One region of the Ruegeria sp. CG4 genome, then DNA from elsewhere that is predicted to be linked to it. Evidence: riboswitches for the same ligand, from Rfam matches in the RefSeq annotation. Region 1 holds a riboswitch; each other region holds the start of a gene.
The links. A riboswitch is a leader RNA that binds a small molecule or an ion and turns the genes downstream of it on or off. The one in region 1 is predicted to bind cobalamin.
Positions count from the first base shown of each region.

Region 2: linked by a shared signal. The riboswitch ahead of ACR0J2_RS17435 (DUF4198 domain-containing protein) and the one ahead of ACR0J2_RS18125 (CbtB domain-containing protein) in region 1 are both predicted to bind cobalamin.
Region 3: linked by a shared signal. The riboswitch ahead of ACR0J2_RS14740 (hypothetical protein) and the one ahead of ACR0J2_RS18125 (CbtB domain-containing protein) in region 1 are both predicted to bind cobalamin.
Region 4: linked by a shared signal. The riboswitch ahead of ACR0J2_RS09115 (DUF1636 family protein) and the one ahead of ACR0J2_RS18125 (CbtB domain-containing protein) in region 1 are both predicted to bind cobalamin.

Region 1 is NZ_JBQFRB010000008.1:7,651-12,154, forward strand. It holds gene ACR0J2_RS18110 (transglutaminase-like cysteine peptidase) at 629-1,237, opposite strand; gene ACR0J2_RS18115 (hypothetical protein) at 1,441-1,944, opposite strand; gene ACR0J2_RS18120 (CbtA family protein) at 2,011-2,709, opposite strand; gene ACR0J2_RS18125 (CbtB domain-containing protein) at 2,714-2,884, opposite strand; cobalamin riboswitch at 2,919-3,134, opposite strand; gene ACR0J2_RS18130 (DUF1636 family protein) at 3,316-3,651, opposite strand.
Region 2 is NZ_JBQFRB010000007.1:132,873-137,376, forward strand. It holds gene cbiQ (cobalt ECF transporter T component CbiQ) at 1-576, opposite strand, end outside; gene ACR0J2_RS17425 (cobalt ABC transporter permease) at 576-1,157, opposite strand; gene cbiM (cobalt transporter CbiM) at 1,154-1,765, opposite strand; gene ACR0J2_RS17435 (DUF4198 domain-containing protein) at 1,772-2,557, opposite strand; cobalamin riboswitch at 2,687-2,886, opposite strand; gene ACR0J2_RS17440 (LacI family DNA-binding transcriptional regulator) at 3,245-4,270, shown strand; gene ACR0J2_RS17445 (winged helix-turn-helix domain-containing protein) at 4,275-4,504, shown strand, end outside.
Region 3 is NZ_JBQFRB010000005.1:171,005-175,508, reverse strand. It holds gene ACR0J2_RS14755 (bifunctional 2',3'-cyclic-nucleotide 2'-phosphodiesterase/3'-nucleotidase) at 1-849, shown strand, start outside; RNA gene ffs (signal recognition particle sRNA small type) at 889-987, shown strand; gene ACR0J2_RS14745 (alpha/beta hydrolase family protein) at 987-1,895, opposite strand; cobalamin riboswitch at 2,061-2,281, shown strand; gene ACR0J2_RS14740 (hypothetical protein) at 2,369-2,776, shown strand; gene ACR0J2_RS14735 (phosphatase domain-containing protein) at 2,778-3,281, opposite strand; gene ACR0J2_RS14730 (DNA polymerase III subunit gamma/tau) at 3,452-4,504, shown strand, end outside.
Region 4 is NZ_JBQFRB010000002.1:541,979-546,482, forward strand. It holds gene ACR0J2_RS09110 (Mur ligase family protein) at 1-1,598, shown strand, start outside; cobalamin riboswitch at 1,709-1,911, shown strand; gene ACR0J2_RS09115 (DUF1636 family protein) at 2,013-2,369, shown strand; gene ACR0J2_RS09120 (ABC transporter ATP-binding protein) at 2,366-3,151, shown strand; gene ACR0J2_RS09125 (ABC transporter substrate-binding protein) at 3,170-4,117, shown strand; gene ACR0J2_RS09130 (iron ABC transporter permease) at 4,119-4,504, shown strand, end outside.

The DNA of each region.
Region 1 (4,504 bases):
ACACTAGCATGCAGTTCTTCAGGATGGCGAAACGTTGCCACACCACTTCGAATTTAAAAAGATGTTTGTCAGCCAGCTACACCAAAGACCGATGTTCTCGAACTTCAGATTTCCGCCAGACAGAGCATAGGAGATCTAGAGCGATTACGCGGACAATGCTTCAATGTAAGCTTTGTCCGCTCTGCGTAAGCTCATGCGTGGTGCCGCGAATGACCAAAGTTACACATCTTATTCTCTTGTTCCACCTGACGCTCAAATACGCAGCTTCGGGCCAATTGGGCTTACATGTTTTCGATTTCCGGCGATGCAAGCCAAAGGAATAAGACGGGGAATCGGCGCGGTGAGCTCAATGGTGCCAATTCCGTAAATGACCCATTTCCGTGAGCGTTCAGTCGCGAGTCAGGAGATCTACCGTTAGGCGCCGGGTGAGGCTTTGGGAGAAAGAAAGTGCATATCGAACCGGGCATCGTGAACGGCGCCAAAATCGCGCTTTCCAGTGTTGCCGCCGCAGGCCGGTTACTTACACGGTGAAAGTCTGATCGAAAGAAAAAGCGGAGACCTCAACTGAACGCCGCAAAGAACCAGAAGTTAAAGGGCCAGTGCTTATTGTGGCGCGCCACATTTACTTTTAGCCGTTAGCAATCTGCACCCAACGGTCAGGGTGAATCGGGTCCTGTATTCGAAGGAATAGATACTTTGTTTCCTTCCACGTTTTGATCCTGTTGGTAACATTGTCCAGAACCAAATCGCCTTCACTCGAGCGATAGACTAGAACAGCATGGCCACTGCGATTGGTGTCCAAGACAGTTGCAATTAGTAGCTTCGTAGGATCCAAACCGTTCTGCACAAGTTCAAACTTCTTTTGCAAAGCGAAGTCTTCGCAATCTCCTGATCCATGTGTCGGCAGGGTCCAGTACTCCTTTGTACCATATTGGCTTTGATCCGAAACGGCGCGAATCCTCCGATTGACGCGCATGTTGATCGTTTTAACGATCTGCTTTTCCTGCGCCTCGGACAGTCCAGAACTACGAGTTTTCGCGCACGCCCAAGAGTAATCATTGCATAGTGATTTGGCCCCCGACGGCGCTTCAATCTTTCTATCAAGATCGATGAAGGGAAGCTCAGAGGCTTGCAATGTAGCGGTAGAGACAAAGTAACTGCATATGAAACCGGCTATCGATAGATAAACCGGTATCTTTTCCGAAAACCGTTCCTGAGCTAAAGTGGGTTTTGTCATATCTGCCTTCCCCATGCTCAGTTTTCCAGTGCATCCGCAACTGCCGGACCAAGAGTACTCTATCGCAAGCCTTCATGTTCTGCGGTGCTTTGCAACAGCTTGTCTGTTCTTGGATACAGAGCGGCAAAAACCCGCACGCACGCTGTACTTGCCGCTTTGACCTGCTGAACCCACGTAGTTGTCTTCTCAGCCAGGAATGTCACTCAGGAGTCATCGCCGTCAGGCTGGACGGTCACTTTGGCCTCTACGGGCACACCCTCAACCATCAGAGGGCTGTGGCTGTTGCCATTGAGAGAAACTTTTACCTCAACATTGCCATCGGGGAGCGACGGAAGGTGTAACCAATTGGCATAAAGGCGGCCCAGCTTTTCGCCGTTGATATAAACATGCGCGTGACCTTCGCCTGGAACGTCAGCCGAGGAAGCATTTTCCGGAGCAAAGCGAAAGTTCTGCGGTGTCACACGCAGATTCCAGCCCGCCATAGGATCCTTAATCATCTGGATCGCCACACTGGGGGCGTCGCTGTCGGCAGGTAGATTAGTGGCCGCGGAGTGGTCGTGCGCTGCCATCTCCATGTTGCCGCCATGTTGGGCCGGGTCAGTATGATCATGGCTCTCAAAGGTGCTACCGCTGCTGGCGGCAATCACAAAGCCAGCACCGCCGCCAAAGACAAGTCCGATGGCAAAGAGAGCGAGAGAACGGGACATCTTGTCATCCTCAATAAAGAAAGCCCCCGCCGGTGTAACCAGCGGGGTAGCAATGGAGGAGCGCGATCAGACTGCAGCGCCTGCGCGCTTGCCTTCTGTCTGCCAGAAGTAGCCGGTGAAACTGCCCAAGAGTGCCCAGGCGGCCATGCCGATGCCGAAGGCCCGGGCAGCAAAAAGCGCCCCGATCTCGGTCGGAACCGGCCCAGAGAAACTGTCGGGCTCAGGGGCCCCGATAATATGCGGTACCATTAGCAGCACGGCCGCAATCAGGTAGCTTACCAGGTTACCTCCAAAGGCAATCAGCCACATGGCCACGCCGGCTGCGGCAACGGTGACCGTCCACCAGATCTGACGCTCTCCGACATCTGCTGCCGCCACTCCGGGAACTTCTGGAGCCAGCGACAAGCCAGGAGCAAAGTGGAAGGCGACAAAGCCCGCAAGACCCCAAAGCAGGCCGGTGCGGCCGTTGATTTCATGCCCCTGACGTTCGGCTACCGACATCAAAGCCGCCAGGACTAGCGCATAACCAGTGTACGTAAGCGTGGTGAAGATAATGCTGAGACCATCGCGCATCGGCTCGGCGAACATGCCGGGCAGGTCGGGATGCGCAGTTACCGGATCAGCGCCAAAATGTACCAGGTCGCCGCCTTCATAGAGCTCGGCGTGAAGTAGCACGGGCTGCACGAAATACAACTGCAGAAGGGCGGCAATCAGCCCCGCTGCAGCACCAGCGAACAAGCCGCTGGTCAGAATACGACTGAACATTGTCTTAGTGGCAGGGGAAGCCAGTTGCGTGGCGCACATCATGAGCCGCGTCATGCAGGCCAGAAGCCTGAACATGGCCAGTCACGGTAATGATCCCCAGACCCAGAACCACGGCGAATACTGCAGGCAGAAAGGATGCGCCAGCGGCGGATGCCTTGATCGTTTTTGTCGTCATTTTAATCCTCCTCACCGTCACACCCGACGGCATAAGTTGTGTCCATTCTACGGCCGGTCTCCTGACTCGCAGGTCACAGCAGACTTCCCCCTTCCCGGCGCCATTACGCCAGTGGTATTGGAAGGCCGCTCGCCGCTCACAGTCGCGGGGGCGGTCAAGGCTTCAGTGCAGTAGTTTAATGCACCGTCCTCATTCCCGTTTCAGTCCCAGTGCGTAAGCACCTTTGGACACCGTAGAAGCCTTTATTCTTCCATAGTGCTGCGTTCCGTCAAGTACGAAAGCGACATCATAGCATTCTGCAGCGGTTAATCTTAAGTAATGGCAGGATTGGTTTAGATTTTAGCCGCTAAGTGCAGAAGGCTAAGTCGAAAAACACAAACTGTAAGCTGAAAACTCCACACCGGAGTTTTGGCCGGCAAGTTGCATGTGGGCTATCTTTTTTGTGCCGGTATACGTGCAATCGCCTTGAAACGTAGCTTACCTAGCTTCCTGGCGTCAGCGAAGTCGCCGTCAGTACTGTCCTCATACATCCGCATGAAAATCATTATGTCCGGAAGATCGACTGCAGTAATCTCTCCGAACAGATAGGCGGTCTTGCCGCTTTGTCGCACCGCCAACGTCTGTGGTCGGCGACAACCGGACATGCAATCTACTTGCTGCAACTCGGCTTGCACCCCCGATGCCTCCAGCGTTGCGGCTAGCTGATTATAAAGGGTGGAATCCGCGTCGCGGCAGGTTCTGCAAAGCGTGAGGGTAGGCAGGCACATGCGTCAGGCTGATCCTTGATCGAGAACTTCCATCTGAGATTTCATATTTGCTGGTCGGTTGTTAGCTCGGTTTCAATACCTGTTTTGACTCTAAATCTGGAAAAGAGTCTATACTCGAGCAACAAGCACACATTAGCCCTAGCCCTCTAAAACTATGCAAATACACCGAGTGCGAGACGGGGATTTGGCAGAGCGAAGAAGCAACCATCAGACGAAGAGATTTCCAAGTTTCTATGTGAGATTGAGCTGAAGCAGGTGGTAGGCGATGAAGTGGAACAGCTCACGCGAAACATCTTTGTTCTTCAATAATCTGAAACAGCATTGCCTCCGGGATCGGCTCGCCATTACACGCCTATTTTCAGGTCCGCGCGCACCGCGCCTCCCAAGGTGAATTCTGGGACGCGACAGGTTCTTGTAGCGCGTAACTAGGTTCGTTCTATCGTCATTTACAGTCCAGATCCGGGACATATAGCGGGGTTCGTGCTTGATCGTTACCACGACCGATCATGGGACTGAATGCGTCGCGCCAACTGACGACATTCAAAAGAAAGTTCGCTGATGCGAAACGCCTAGGCATCAAAAACTTTTCTGTCTGCGTCACCAGAACTGAGGATCGCCCAAGCTGCCATCGGTGCTCGCCGCAACCCGCTGTGACGGGTGTTGTGATAACGGCATATCTCCGGGTGCAGCCAGTCTTCGAACTCCTCCAATGTCATCGACGCAGTGCCGGAGCCGTCGCATTTCCCCTTATCCTTGGGGGATGATTGCGTTCTTCCCTAAAGTAGATGAACGGCCTCCATGGTCGTCCTAATCAGGCGTTCGATATCGTCGCCGTAATGCGCTCGACCCAGTG
Region 2 (4,504 bases), on a different contig from region 1:
GTGCCAGTTTGTGCCGGGGCGAAATCCGCGGATCTTCATCGCGCCGCGCAGGCGCAGGTATTCTTCCCGCAACACCTCGATGTAGCGGATGGTGAACATCAAAAGGTGCACAAGCGCCTCGGGGCAGCGCAGCTTGTGCAAAGCGTGTCCAAGCGTCACAGGTTCCATCGTTCCGACCAGAACCATCAGCGCAAGGATGACCGCGTTGGCCGTCAGTGCAATCTCGACAGCTTTCCAAAGGCCCTGCCAACTGGCCGGAAAGCCAAAAACCGTGAACATCGCGTCACCGGGCATTGAGAATGGCAGCAACACCAGCATGAAGATGATGAAGCTGTCCATCATGGCCATACGCTTGAGGGTCCGGCCGACTGGCAAGCGTGACATCACCAGTAACCCAAGCGAGACGAACAAAGCGCCGATCAGCGCCGGAATGCTGTTGAGGGCAACCGTGACGATGGCAAAGATGCAGGCCAAAACGATGCGCATACGGGGATCGTAGTCTCCGATCATCCCGAAATGGGCGGCTTTGCCTGCCTCGGCCAGTGTTTTGGCCTGTGGTTCCAGCGCATGTGCCATCAGGTGGCCATCTTTTTTCGCGCGGCCAGGTAAAAGCCGATGCCGAACAGACCAATGATATAGCCAATACCACCCAAGATGTTCTGCAGATCATTGTGCTCGCGGTAGGCGGCGATCTCGCGCCGCAGTGGGCGGGTTTCGTCGCGCACCGCTTTGGCGATGGCGGCGCGTTCCTCATCCGAGAGCGAGGCCACAGTCACCGCTGCCGCGCCATCCGCAGATGCGACCGGCGTGGCTGTTTCAGAAAGCTCGGCTTCGACCCCCATGATTTCGGCCACTTCGTCGGCCGGCATGGCAACTTCGGCGACGTGCCCTGCACCCAGATCTGCCTTGAATGTATGAGTCACCGCTCTGGTCGGGCTGTAGAGAAAGAAACCGTCCGTATCGGTTACTGTGCGTCCCAGTTCAGAGCCGTCGGGGCCATAGACGATGACCTCCTGGTCTGCGGCCATATCGCCATTGGAAAACCCCAGCTCGCCTTCGATTGCGTCGCCTGCCGGAAAAACGCCTGCAATAACCTTATGCGCAAGAGCCGGGAGCGGGGCGAGAGCAAGCGTACAAACAAGGATCAACTGTTTCATGTGGACGCAACCTTTACAAAAAGTTCCGGTTTGACCTTGCGGGCCAGAAGAACGGCAAAACCTGTCAGCACGGCCTCGATAGCCATGACGGGAATGTGGGCGAAAAAGACAAGCTTGGCAGCGGGCAGGAACTCATCGCCGGACAGCGCCAGCGAGACCGCGACAAAAGCCGTCGTGGCGGCGATCGAAAACGCGCCGCCGATGCCGCCCCAGATCGCCCCCTGAACAGGTGAGCCACGTGCGATCAGACGACCAAAGATCATCCAGGTCAACACCGCCGGAAGGGCGATATTCACCGTGTTGATCCCCAGCACGGTCAATCCGCCAAAACCGAAGAACACGGCTTGCAGCAGCAAGCCGACAAAAAGGGCCGGAAAGGCGGCCCAGCCGAGCAGAAGCCCGGCCAGACCGTTCAGAATCAAATGCACAGACGACGGGCCAATCGGCACATGGATCAGCGAGGCGACAAAAAAGCTGGCCGACAACACGCCCGCCGTGGGAATGCGATCCAGATCCAGCGATTTCAGGCCCAATGCGATCCCGCCAGCCGCGGCGACCGCACCGCCGATCACGACAGGGTTTGAAAGGGCTCCGTCGACGATGTGCATTCAGGCTTACTCCAGATCCCAGGCGCGGATCCAGATGACCGCATCCTGGCTCAGCTCTTTGCCTTCATGCTTGGTTTCCGGACCCACGCCCAAAGCGGCGAAGCCCCAGTACCCGGCTTTTGGCACACCAAAAGTGAAATATCCGTTGTCATCCGAAATCGCGACCAACGCGCCGCCCGGCAATGGGGACACGGTGGCGTCCTTCGCGCCGGTGCCGGTCATGTCCGGTGCTGCGGCGATGTACTCGATTTCGATTTCTGCGCCGGCGACGGGCTGTCCCTCGCTCAACACGCGACCGGTAAAGGTTGACCCGGCGATGATGTTGTAAGGCTTGTTCAGCGGCAGAATCTCGGTGGCCAGCCCCTGCGGCTGATCCCAGTCGGTCGGCAGTTCGTTTCGGTTGAGGTAAGCCTTGGTGATCTGCTGGATATAGATATCCTCTGATTCTTCGTAGTAAGGCGCAGGAACTGTAACCACCACATAGTCACCCGAGCGTTTCACCGGCACTGAACCCAGGAACGCTTTGGCGATGTTGTCCGGTCCTTCAAAAGTGGTTTCTTCCAGCGTATCCATCAGATCGGTTTTTTCACCGTTGTGGATTACAAAGAATTCTTCCGGTCTTTCCAGGGTCATCACGTGACCAGCTTCAAACGGGTGCCAGAAAACCAGTTTGACCGGAACGTCACCGGGGCGTTCGATCATCGTGTCGTCGGTATATTCCAGCAGGAAATGGGCCTGCGCCAATGCAGGCATCGCCAAAGCAGCCGTTGCAGCCACCAGCAGTTTTTTCACAAATCGAGTCCTTCTCACGTCGCGCCTTCCCCGGCACAATTCTGCTTTGACGATGGGGAACGCGAAGCCATCTGCCTTGTCGGGCAAACAGATCCGGCGCACACCCCGTCGCCGATGATGAACGCCCCTTCCAAGGGCGCATGTTCGGCAGGTCTCCTGACTTGCGGGTCAAAGCGCTAAACTAACCTTCCCGGGATATCCCAGTGGCATTATCAGCCGCGCTCGCCGCCTACAGTTGCGGGGGCAGTTGCAGAGTTGGCGAAATGTGCCGCACTGCATTCCCTATTGCTTCCGAGGATGTCCCCGGAACCGAACATGGCGCGTTCATGCCAGAATATGTAAGACACGGTCAACAATTGATTGCGGCGTTGCATGGGCCATTTGCGAAATCAGAAATTGCATGTTCGCGCTTGCTACGCGGTTTGGTATGCGCCACCGCGAGTGTGTGTATTTTCCTAGATATCTTTCCGCGTTCAATAGTCGTCGGTTCAGTTCGCGGACTTGAGATTTTTAGGCCTGAAACTGCGGGCGTTGACTCGCGTGTAAAATTGAACTCGCCGCAAATATGTAGGGTCGCTCCGATGCACAAAAGGTCCGACCGGCCCAGCGCTCGATGCAGAAGCAGAGTTGTTGTATTTGCCGCCGTGTTCACGCTACCATCGGACAAAACAACAGTGCAGGTGCCTCGTGACCACAGAAACAAAACGCCCGCTTACCCTTCGCGATGTCTCGGAAGCGTCGGGGGTATCCGAAATGACGGTCAGCAGGGTCCTGCGCAATCGGGGTGATGTATCGGATGCGACCCGAACACGGGTTCTGGCCGCCGCGAAAGAGCTGGGATACGTGCCCAACAAAATTGCGGGTGCGCTGGCATCCAGCCGGGTTAATCTGGTCGCTGTCATCATCCCGTCACTGTCCAACATGGTCTTCCCCGAGGTCCTGACCGGCATCAATCAGGTGCTGGAAGACACCGAATTGCAGCCAGTGGTCGGCGTAACCGATTATTTGCCGGAAAAAGAGGAAAAAGTCCTTTACGAGATGCTCTCGTGGCGGCCTTCGGGCGTGATCATCGCGGGTCTGGAACACACGGAAGCGGCCCGGGCGATGCTGGATTCCGCGGGCATTCCGGTGGTCGAAATCATGGATACCGACGGCAAACCCGTGGATGCGATGGTCGGCATTTCGCACCGCCGTGCCGGCCGCGAAATGGCGCAGGCCATTCTGAAGGCCGGATACCAGCATATCGGCTTCATGGGGACCAAGATGCCTTTGGACCACCGCGCGCGCAAACGTTTCGAAGGCTTTACCGAAGTTCTGGGCAAACACGGGATCGAGATCGAGGATCGCGAGTTCTATTCCGGCGGCTCAGCACTGGCCAAGGGGCGCGAGATGACGCAGGCGATGCTGGAACGGTCGCCGGAACTGGATTTTCTGTATTATTCCAATGATATGATCGGCGCTGGCGGACTGTTGTACCTGCTGGATCAGGGGATAGACATCCCTGGTCAAATCGGGCTGGCGGGGTTCAACAATGTCGAATTGCTGCAAGGTCTGCCCCGCAAACTGGCAACCATGGATGCCTGCCGGCTGGAAATCGGCCGTCAGGCCGCGGGGATCATCGCGGCACAGCTGGCCGACCCGGAAGCCGAGATTGAAACCCGCGTGACCCTGACGCCAAAAATCAGCTACGGCGACACACTGAAGCGGCGTTAGAGTCTTGGCACTGCCGAAACTGGACAACCGGACAGCGCGTGCGGTGTTCATGGATCGTCACTTGCTGTCCGAGACCCCGTCGGGCAGCGCAAAGGGCGCGGATCTTCTGGACCTGATCCGACGGCTTGGTTTTGTTCAGCTGGACAGTATCAACACCGTGGCCCGCGCCCATGACATGATCCTGTTTTCGCGCAGGCCCACCTATCGCAGCACACATCTGAAGCGCCTGTATGA
Region 3 (4,504 bases), on a different contig from region 1:
GCCTCAAGACCCGTGGGCCACACCGGTCAAAGCCTGCACAGCTATTTCAGCTTTTGCGCACCAGATCGGGGCCTCGCGCTGGTCGCCAGCGCCCAGGCAGCGGCATTGAACCTCCATCTGGACGAAGACCTACGGGGGCTTCCACTGTTGTCCGCTGTTTCGCCCTGCAAGTTCGGAGGCCGCGCGGGACCGCGTTCCTACACGGATGTACCGCCCGGAAAGGTTCGGTTACGCAATGTTTCGGATCTTCATTCTTTCCCGAATGAACTGCGCGCCGTGCTTGTCACCGGCGATATGGTCCGTGACTGGCTTGAAATGTCGGCGGGCATTTTCAATCAGGTGGATGAAGGAGCTGTCCGCACTCTGACCGATGAAACACGGGCCGGGCATAACTTCGATGTGCTGTTCGGCCTGACCTATCGGATCGATCTTTCCCAGCCGGCGCGTTTTGATTCTTACGGAATGCTGGTCGATCCCGCCGCAAACCGTGTTCGCGAGATTTGCTGTGATGGAATCCCTATTGAACCCACCCAGAAATTCGTTGTGGCCCTGAACAGTTACCGGGCCAGCGGCGGCGGACACTTCCCTGTTGCGCATCAGGCCCGGCAGATCAATATGCCGACCTTACCCATCAGGGACGTCCTGCGCGACTATCTTTCGGGGGGATTACCGGGCGACCCGCTTGAATCTGCGCCCTTCCCCTTCAGCCTTGTCCGGCTTCCCGGCCACGCTTCGATTCTGAAAACCGGGCCGGGAGCACGGGCGCATCTTTCCGAACTGGACGCATACGATCCGCATGTGCTGGGGCATGACCCGGAAGGCTTTCTGCGGATCAGACTGTCACTCTGACGGGTTGTCTTCCTGGCGCAACTTCCCTATATCGACGATTGAGAGGTTGGCGCGGGCGAGCGCCTCGCCAACCTGGTCAGGTCCGGAAGGAAGCAGCCACAACGAGCCCCGCTTGGGTCGATGTCCAACCTCTCACTTCATCCCGCAATCGTCACATCTTTCCGGTCGGAACGGAATTGCTGCTCCGTAGACTCGATCAACCTCGGCCAGACCGCTTTGTTTTTGCGCGCAAAAACACCAATGTGGCCAATGGATTTCAGCCCGAAATCCTTTGGTTCAAGCACATGACGGTTGGCGTCCGGGCCGTATAGCTCGGCCAGCCTCCATACCGCATTATCAGGCACCATCTGGTCGTCCGAAATCGCAAAAAGGTCGACCGGACCACCGGCCCGCGGCCAGGTCGCTGCGGGCAGGCTTTGGCCAATTTCAGGCAGATAGCTGTTCGGCGAGGTGCACCATTTTCGCCATTGCCAGTAGACCTTTGACGGCAGGTCCGAACCAAACCCAATGGCCTTGCCGGGCAGATACCCCAGCATATGAACTGCAAAAGGCGCATGCCCGTACCAGAAGATTCCGGCCAGCCCCCTGTAGGGCCAGGGATGATCCGACAACGTAACCAGGCCTGAACACACACAAATCATCCGGTCGATCTGATCCACATCCGATTGCAATGGCTCAAGCATACCCCCCAGCGAATGACCAATGGTCCACTGCCGCGCACTTGGGAATCGCCGTCGCATCTCGGCCCGGGCCGCGGGAATATCGATCAGCGCCCAATCGGACATGGTGACACGCGAATCCTTCAGACGCCCCGATAACGATTTTCCGAAATCGCGGTAATCATAGGTCAGACAGGCAATGCCCTGCTCTTCCGCCAGCCACCGGGCAAAATGCTGATAATAGTCCTGGGGAACGCCGGTCGCGCTGTTCAGAACAACTACGATATCAGGCGCTGCAACAGGCAGGTACAGGCGACCCGACAGCATAGCCGTCCCGGAGGGAAATCGTATGTCTTCGGTCAAGACCTGTTCCTGTATGTCCAACATATCATGCTCCGCTCTCAACTGAACAGTTCAGTTCACCTATCTGTCAGGCCAGTCGCCCGCTCAAGTCAACCCGGTGCAAACATGACCAAACGTCCGCTTTCCCGACCACGCATCGGACCAAATGCCTCGGCCCGCGCAATGCGCTTGACTCGGGGACCCGGCAACCGCTAGCGATGAGGAGATGGTTTCCGCGCCCTTTAAGGGGCCGGGATGAAAAGGGAACACGGTGCGGTTCTGTCTGGCATTGCCGGAAGGAACCAAGGCCGAGACTGCCCCCGCAACTGTAAGCGGTGAGCAATGCCGAAACACCACTGGCCGAAAGGCTGGGAAGGTCGGCAAAGCGATGACCCGCAAGTCAGGAGACCTGCCATCGATACTGAAACCGAAACTCGGGCGGGGTGTCCGGGCAGGTCCTGATGGCATAGCCCCGTCACACCTGATCCTTGCCCCGCGCCGCGCGCGGAGGGCGCATTATGAACTGGAAGACAAGGACACACGAATTTTCTGCCACTGTGTGCCAGCGCACCGGCAAACCCTGTCCGGCACTGGCGCAAATGGCGCGGGCTCTGACGCGCGCCGTGGCAAGCGCCGGCCCGGCCGCAACCCCGCAATTCGCCATTGAAGGCAGCAGCGAGCTTGCCCATTGCCCCGAAGGGTGCATGGCCCGATTCCACGCGCGGCCAGACAAAATCCGGGTGTTTTGCGGAACGAATGAGGAAACTCCGGGCGACAGGTTGGAGGATTATGCAGACATGATGTTCTGCGCAGAGTTCCGTGCGCTGCCGTCCGCAATTCTGTCGGACCCGCCCTGCGCCATGCTTGAAGCTTCGGCCCTGGCAGGTCGCCAAGTGGCGGCCCAGGCCGGACATTTGTCGGCCTAAGCTACGGGTCCGCGCTGGCCGGAATCAATTGCGTGGCCCATGCCAGTTGTGCATCTGTTTCAACCGCACAGGGCCGCACCGCCCTCAACCGTTTCAGGGCTGCACCCGGTTGCTCGCCGCATTCGACCATCAGGCGCAACACCACCATTCCGGACCGGCCACAGCCGCCCCGGCAATGCACCAGAATGCGCCCGCCCCCTGACAGGGCATGGCGGACGGCCGCGCTTACATCGGGCCAGCGCGCGGTCACGGCGTCGGGGGGTGCACCGAAATCTTCGACCGGCAGATGGACCCAGCGGCAGGCGCGCGCCTGAATGTCGGTTCCGAAGTCACGCGCGCCGTCCTGCAGCATCTCGACTTCGGTCGTCATTGAAATGACAAGACCGGGCTTCCAGTCGGAAATCGCATTCAGGTCCTGGACATATTTACCCCCACGCCCCGGCATTGATGTCAGGGCCAGAGTACCTCCTCCGACCTGCAGCGCATGAATAATCATCTGAGACATGCAACGCGCCCTCCTTAATCGTTACGCACAAGAATCCGGTCAAAAATGCTTTCGCCTTCATTTTTACGCGCATCCCGAAGCATTCCCAAATGAATTTCGCGAACCGGCTGTGGACGCAGGCGGCGGCGCACTCTACGCTGCACTTCTGATACGAATCCGACAGAGCAGAAATGACCGACACGCCAAGCCCCGCTTATCAGGTTCTTGCCCGCAAATACCGCCCGGAAACCTTTGCCGACCTGGTTGGTCAGGATGCCATGGTGCGCACCCTGAAAAACGCGTTCGAGGCAGACCGGATCGCGCAGGCCTTCATCATGACCGGCATCCGCGGCACCGGCAAAACGACGACGGCGCGGATCATCGCCAAGGGCATGAACTGCATCGGCCCCGATGGCGACGGCAAACCGACGACCGAACCCTGCGGCCAATGCGAACATTGCGTGGCGATCATGGAAGGCCGCCATGTCGACGTGATGGAGATGGACGCCGCCAGCCGCACCGGCGTGAACGACATCCGCGAGATCATAGACAGCGTCCGCTATCGTGCCGCCAGCGCACGCTACAAGATCTATATCATCGACGAGGTTCACATGCTCTCGACCAGCGCGTTCAACGCGCTGCTCAAGACGCTTGAGGAACCGCCCGAGCATGTGAAATTCATCTTCGCGACTACCGAAATCCGCAAGGTTCCGGTTACGGTCCTGTCGCGCTGCCAACGCTTCGACCTGCGCAGGATCGAACCCGAGGACATGATCGGTCTTCTAAACAAGATCGCCGCCGCCGAGGGCGCCCAGATCGCAGAAGACGCGCTGGCGCTGATCACCCGAGCGGCCGAAGGTTCGGCGCGTGATGCAACTTCGCTGCTGGATCAGGCGATCTCGCACGGGGCCGGTGAAACCAGTGCCGATCAGGTCCGGGCGATGTTGGGTCTGGCGGACCGGGGCCGCGTCCTGGACCTGATGGACATGATCCTGCGGGGCGACGCGGCGGGGGCGCTGACAGAGCTAAGCGCTCAGTACGCCGAGGGCGCCGACCCGCTTGCCGTGCTGCGCGATCTGGCCGAAATCACCCATTGGGTGTCCGTGGTCAAAATCACGCCAGACGCCGCCGAGGACCCGACCGTTTCGCCCGACGAACGCGCACGCGGACAGCAAATGGCCGAAGCCCTGCCGATGCGTGTCCTGACCCGCATGTGGCAAATGCTGCTGAAAGCGCTCGAAGAG
Region 4 (4,504 bases), on a different contig from region 1:
TTGACCAAGAGCAGTCTTCGCGTGTCATTGAGCTGTGGCAGCATCATGCACGTCGCGTGCTGGATGCGCTCGGCTGGCACCAAGAAAAGCTGACATATCGGGTATTCACCGGCGGCGTGAACCTTGCGATTTCAGCGCCGATGGATCAGCTATATTCAGCGATCTTTGCGGTCCAGACCGCATGGCATTTCTGTGCCGCGGCGCTGGTCGGGGAAACACCCGGCGATTTCGACAAGATGATCGCCAACGTCCGCGACGTCATGGCCAAAGAGGCAAATCCGGCCCTGATCGCCCTGATCCAGGCGGCCTCGGCGCGGGGCGTCGATATCCTGTGTGACGACGACGAGATTTCGATCGGCCACGGGGTCGGAAGCCAGACCTGGGCCTGGAACGCTCTGCCTGCGCCTGATGAAGTCGAGTGGGACGCCTTGCACAACATCCCCGTCGCCTTCATCACCGGAACCAATGGCAAGACCACAACGACCCGGCTGCTTGAGGCGATCGCCCGGGCGGCGGGCAAGGTTGCCGGGCTGACCTCGACAGAGTTTGTCCGCGTCGGCGACGACATCCTCGACCGTGGTGATTATTCCGGCCCCGGCGGAGCGCGCATGCTGCTGCGCGACCGGCGGCTTGAAGTCGCCTGTCTGGAGGTTGCCCGTGGTGGAATCCTGCGCCGGGGTCTTCCAACCCATGCCGCCTCGGCTGCGGCTGTCACAAATGTCGCCAATGATCATCTGGGTCAGTACGGCGTCAACACGGTTCCGGAGTTGGCGCAGGCCAAGTTCGCCGTGCATCGCACCCTTAAGAAAGATGGCGTTCTGGCCCTGAACGCGGATGACCCCTTTGTCCGGGATGAGGCGCTGAACACGTCCTGCAGGATCTGGTGGTTCTCGCTGGACCAGAAAAACGCACTGATCCAACAATCCCGCGAGCAAGGACATTGTTGTGCCTTCCTGCGGGACGAGATGATCGTGTTCTTCGATGGCTTCTCGGAACAACCGGTGATTTCGGTTCACGATGTACCGCTCGCTATGGGCGGGGCCGCCAGGTACAATATTCTCAATGCAATGACTGCGCTGTGTCTGGCCCGCGCACTGGATATCCCGATGCAGGCCATTCGCGCTGGATTGTCCGGTTTCAAGCCAGACGCCAAGGACAATCCGGGCCGGTGCAACGAGTTTTCACATAACGGCGCCCGCGTCTTTGTCGATTTTGCGCATAACCCACATTCGGTCGCAGCAGTGTGCGAGGCTTTGTCCGGACTTCCGGCAAAGCGCCGCTTCATACTGCTAAGCCATGCCGGGGACCGGTCAAATCAGGACATCATCGATGTCACGCAAACGGCCTTGCGGTTCCAGCCGGATGTGGTCGTCGCTGCCGAGCTTGAGGGCTATCTGCGGGGACGCAACCTTGGTGAGATTCCAAAGCTGATTAAGCAGGCGGCAATGGACAAGGGTCTTAGGGATGAGCAGATCCTGAGCGCGCCTTCCCCGACCGAGGCGAGCAGGACAATACTGGATCAGATCGAACCGGGCGATCTTGCCCTGTTGCTGGTCCTGTCCGAGCGCGAGCAAGTCTTAAAATTGCTGGAAAACTGAACCCCTACGCTGAATCCGAGGACCTCGGGCGGTGAAACTCGAGCACCGCCCTGCCCAGCCCATCCGATTGTCCTGCCAATAATTCTGTATTGACGCATGCCCGGGTCTGAGGCACTTAGCTAGAAGATGGTTCCCGAAGGAAGACCCGAGGGATGAAAAGGGAATACGGTGCGGCCCTGAAGGCCAAGTCCGTAACTGCCCCCGCAACTGTAAGCGGTGAGCGACGCCAAACACCCACTGGCCGAATGGGCCGGGAAGGAAGGCCAAGCAAGGACCCGCGAGTCAGGAGACCTGCCATCAGTGTTCAACCAACCCGGGGCGGGGCGCCCTGGAAGGAGGCTTAGATGGCACGTCAGTCACGTGTTTACATGATCAGCACCTTCTGTCCGCGCTTGGCAACAAGTGGAGCGGACCATGTCAGACGCCACTGATCATATTCTCCTGATCTGTTCGGCATGCAACGGTGATTTGTCTGCGGACAAAATACGCTCTTCGTTGTCAGATGCGCTGCCGTCCGGGTTTGCCATTCGCACGGTCGATTGCATGGCCGGGTGTGCGCAGCCGACAACTGTTGGGTTTCAGGCCACCGGCAAAGCCCAATACCTGTTCGGCGACATCCGGACCCCGCATGACATCGCGGCCTTGGCCGAATTCGCATTGCAATATCAGAACAGTGCCGATGGATGGACCTGCGCGTCCGACAGGCCGAGCGCGCTTTTTGACAAAACCCTTTCCCGTTTGCCCCGAATGATTTTGGAGGAGCCTTCATGACGACCTCTGCATTTCTTGCCGTGCGTGACGTCGAATACTATGCGCTGAATGGTGATGTTCTGCTGCAAGCGGCGTCTTTTGAACTGGAAGAAGGCGCAATCCTTGCAATTGCCGGGCCGAACGGGGCCGGGAAGACGACGCTTCTGAACCTGTTGTGCGGCACAGCCGAACTGGCGCTGGGCGACGTTTTGATCAATGGGCGCACCCTGAAACACATGCCCGCCAACCAGCGCGCCCGAATGATCGCTGTTGTCAGCCAGCACGAGCTGCCGGATAGCAGATTGTCTTTGCGGGAATATGTGGCCTTGGGGCAAATCCCGATCCGGGCTGACCGGTCGAAAGAGGGCCACGCCGCCGAACTGGACAGGGTTTTGAACCTGACAGGTCTGAGTGATCTGGCGGAAAAACGAATGGGCGTACTTTCCGGGGGCGAACGTCAACGCGCGCATATCGCGCGCGCTCTGGCACAGAACCCTTCGCTTTTGTTTCTGGACGAACCGACAAACCATCTGGATCCCGACGCCAAGGGGCGGATGCTGTCGCTGGTTGCCGAGTTGGGCATCACGGTGGTCATGATCGTCCACGACCTCGTCATGATCCCTGAGTTTGCCACCCATGTGGCCATGATGAAATCCGCGCGGCTCACGGGCTTTGGTCCCGTGGCCGATGTGCTGACCTCGGACCAGGTCCGGGAAACCTTTGGCGTCGACTACCTGTACTTTCACCATGAGGGCCGCGTGATTCCGGCGCTGGATATCCGAAAAACCTCGGTCTCAAACTAACCCTAGGAGCATCTTTGAATGAAACAGATCTGGTCGGTGGTCCTGGCCACAGCCCTGGCAGGCGGTGCGTCGGCACAAGAAATTGCCGTCGACAATTGCGGCAAGCCGCTGGTTTTTGAAACTGCACCCGAGCGGATTGTCGTGCACGATATGAACATGACCGATATGGCCTTTGCGCTGGGTCTGCAGGACAAGATCGTCGGGCTGACCGGCATCACCGGATGGTACAAGACCAGCCCGGAATTCGATACGCTGCGCGGCGACATTCCCGAGCTTGCGCCCAAATACCCAACGGTCGAGAACCTTGTGGCCGTCGAACCCGATATGTTCTTCGCGGGCTGGTATTACGGGATGAAGCCGGGCGGAGACGTGACTCCTGACACGCTGGAACCCTTTGGCATCAAGACCTTGATCCTGTCCGAAAGCTGCGTGCATCTGGACAAGGACCGCCCCGAAGCCAGCATGAACCTGCTGTTTGATGACGTTCTGCGCCTGGGCCAGGTCATGCAGGTCGAAGACAAGGCGAAGGAACTGGTTGATGGTTGGAAAGAAGAACTGACCGAGATCGAAACCCGGACCGCCGATCTGCCCAAACCGCGCGTTTTCCTTCTAGATGGTCCCGCTGATGCGCCCTTCACCGCGGGCAAGTTTGCCATTCCCGATGCGATGATTTCCGCAGCGGGCGGTGAAAACGTGACCCATGACATGGATACAAGCTGGGGCCGCACCTCGTGGGAAACGGTGGCGGCCGCCAACCCCGAATTTCTGGTGCTGCTGGATTACCAGACCGGCAACGGCGCCGAGGATACCTTCAAATTTCTGCAGGAGCATCCGGTGATGTCCCAGACCGATGCCGTCAAGAACGAGGCCTGGATTGGCCTGCGGTACGAGGAACTGACCCCCGGACCGGCAAATATCGAGGCGATCCTGAAAATGGCGCAGGCCATGCATCCGGATCTCAACTGATATGGGCCGACTTGGCCTGACACTTCTGCTGGGGGCGGTCGTTCTGGCCGCCCTTTTGCTGATCTCAACCATCTACGGCACCACATCCATTCCGGTTTCCGACACGTTCACCGCTGTCTTGCTGGGAACCGGTCTGAGTGACGGGGACATGTCGCCTTTGCACCGGATCGTGTTTGATTTGCGCCTGCCGCGCGCCCTGTTCGCGGCCGTAATCGGCGCCGGGTTGGGCATCGTCGGCGTGGTCCTGCAAACCACAACGCGCAACGATCTTGCTGATCCGTTCCTGTTCGGCCTGTCCTCGGGTGCGGCGGCCGGCGCCGTGTTTGTGATCACCGTGACCGGCGACGTGCTGGGCTTTTGGACCCTGCCGTTGGCCGCGTTCTGCGG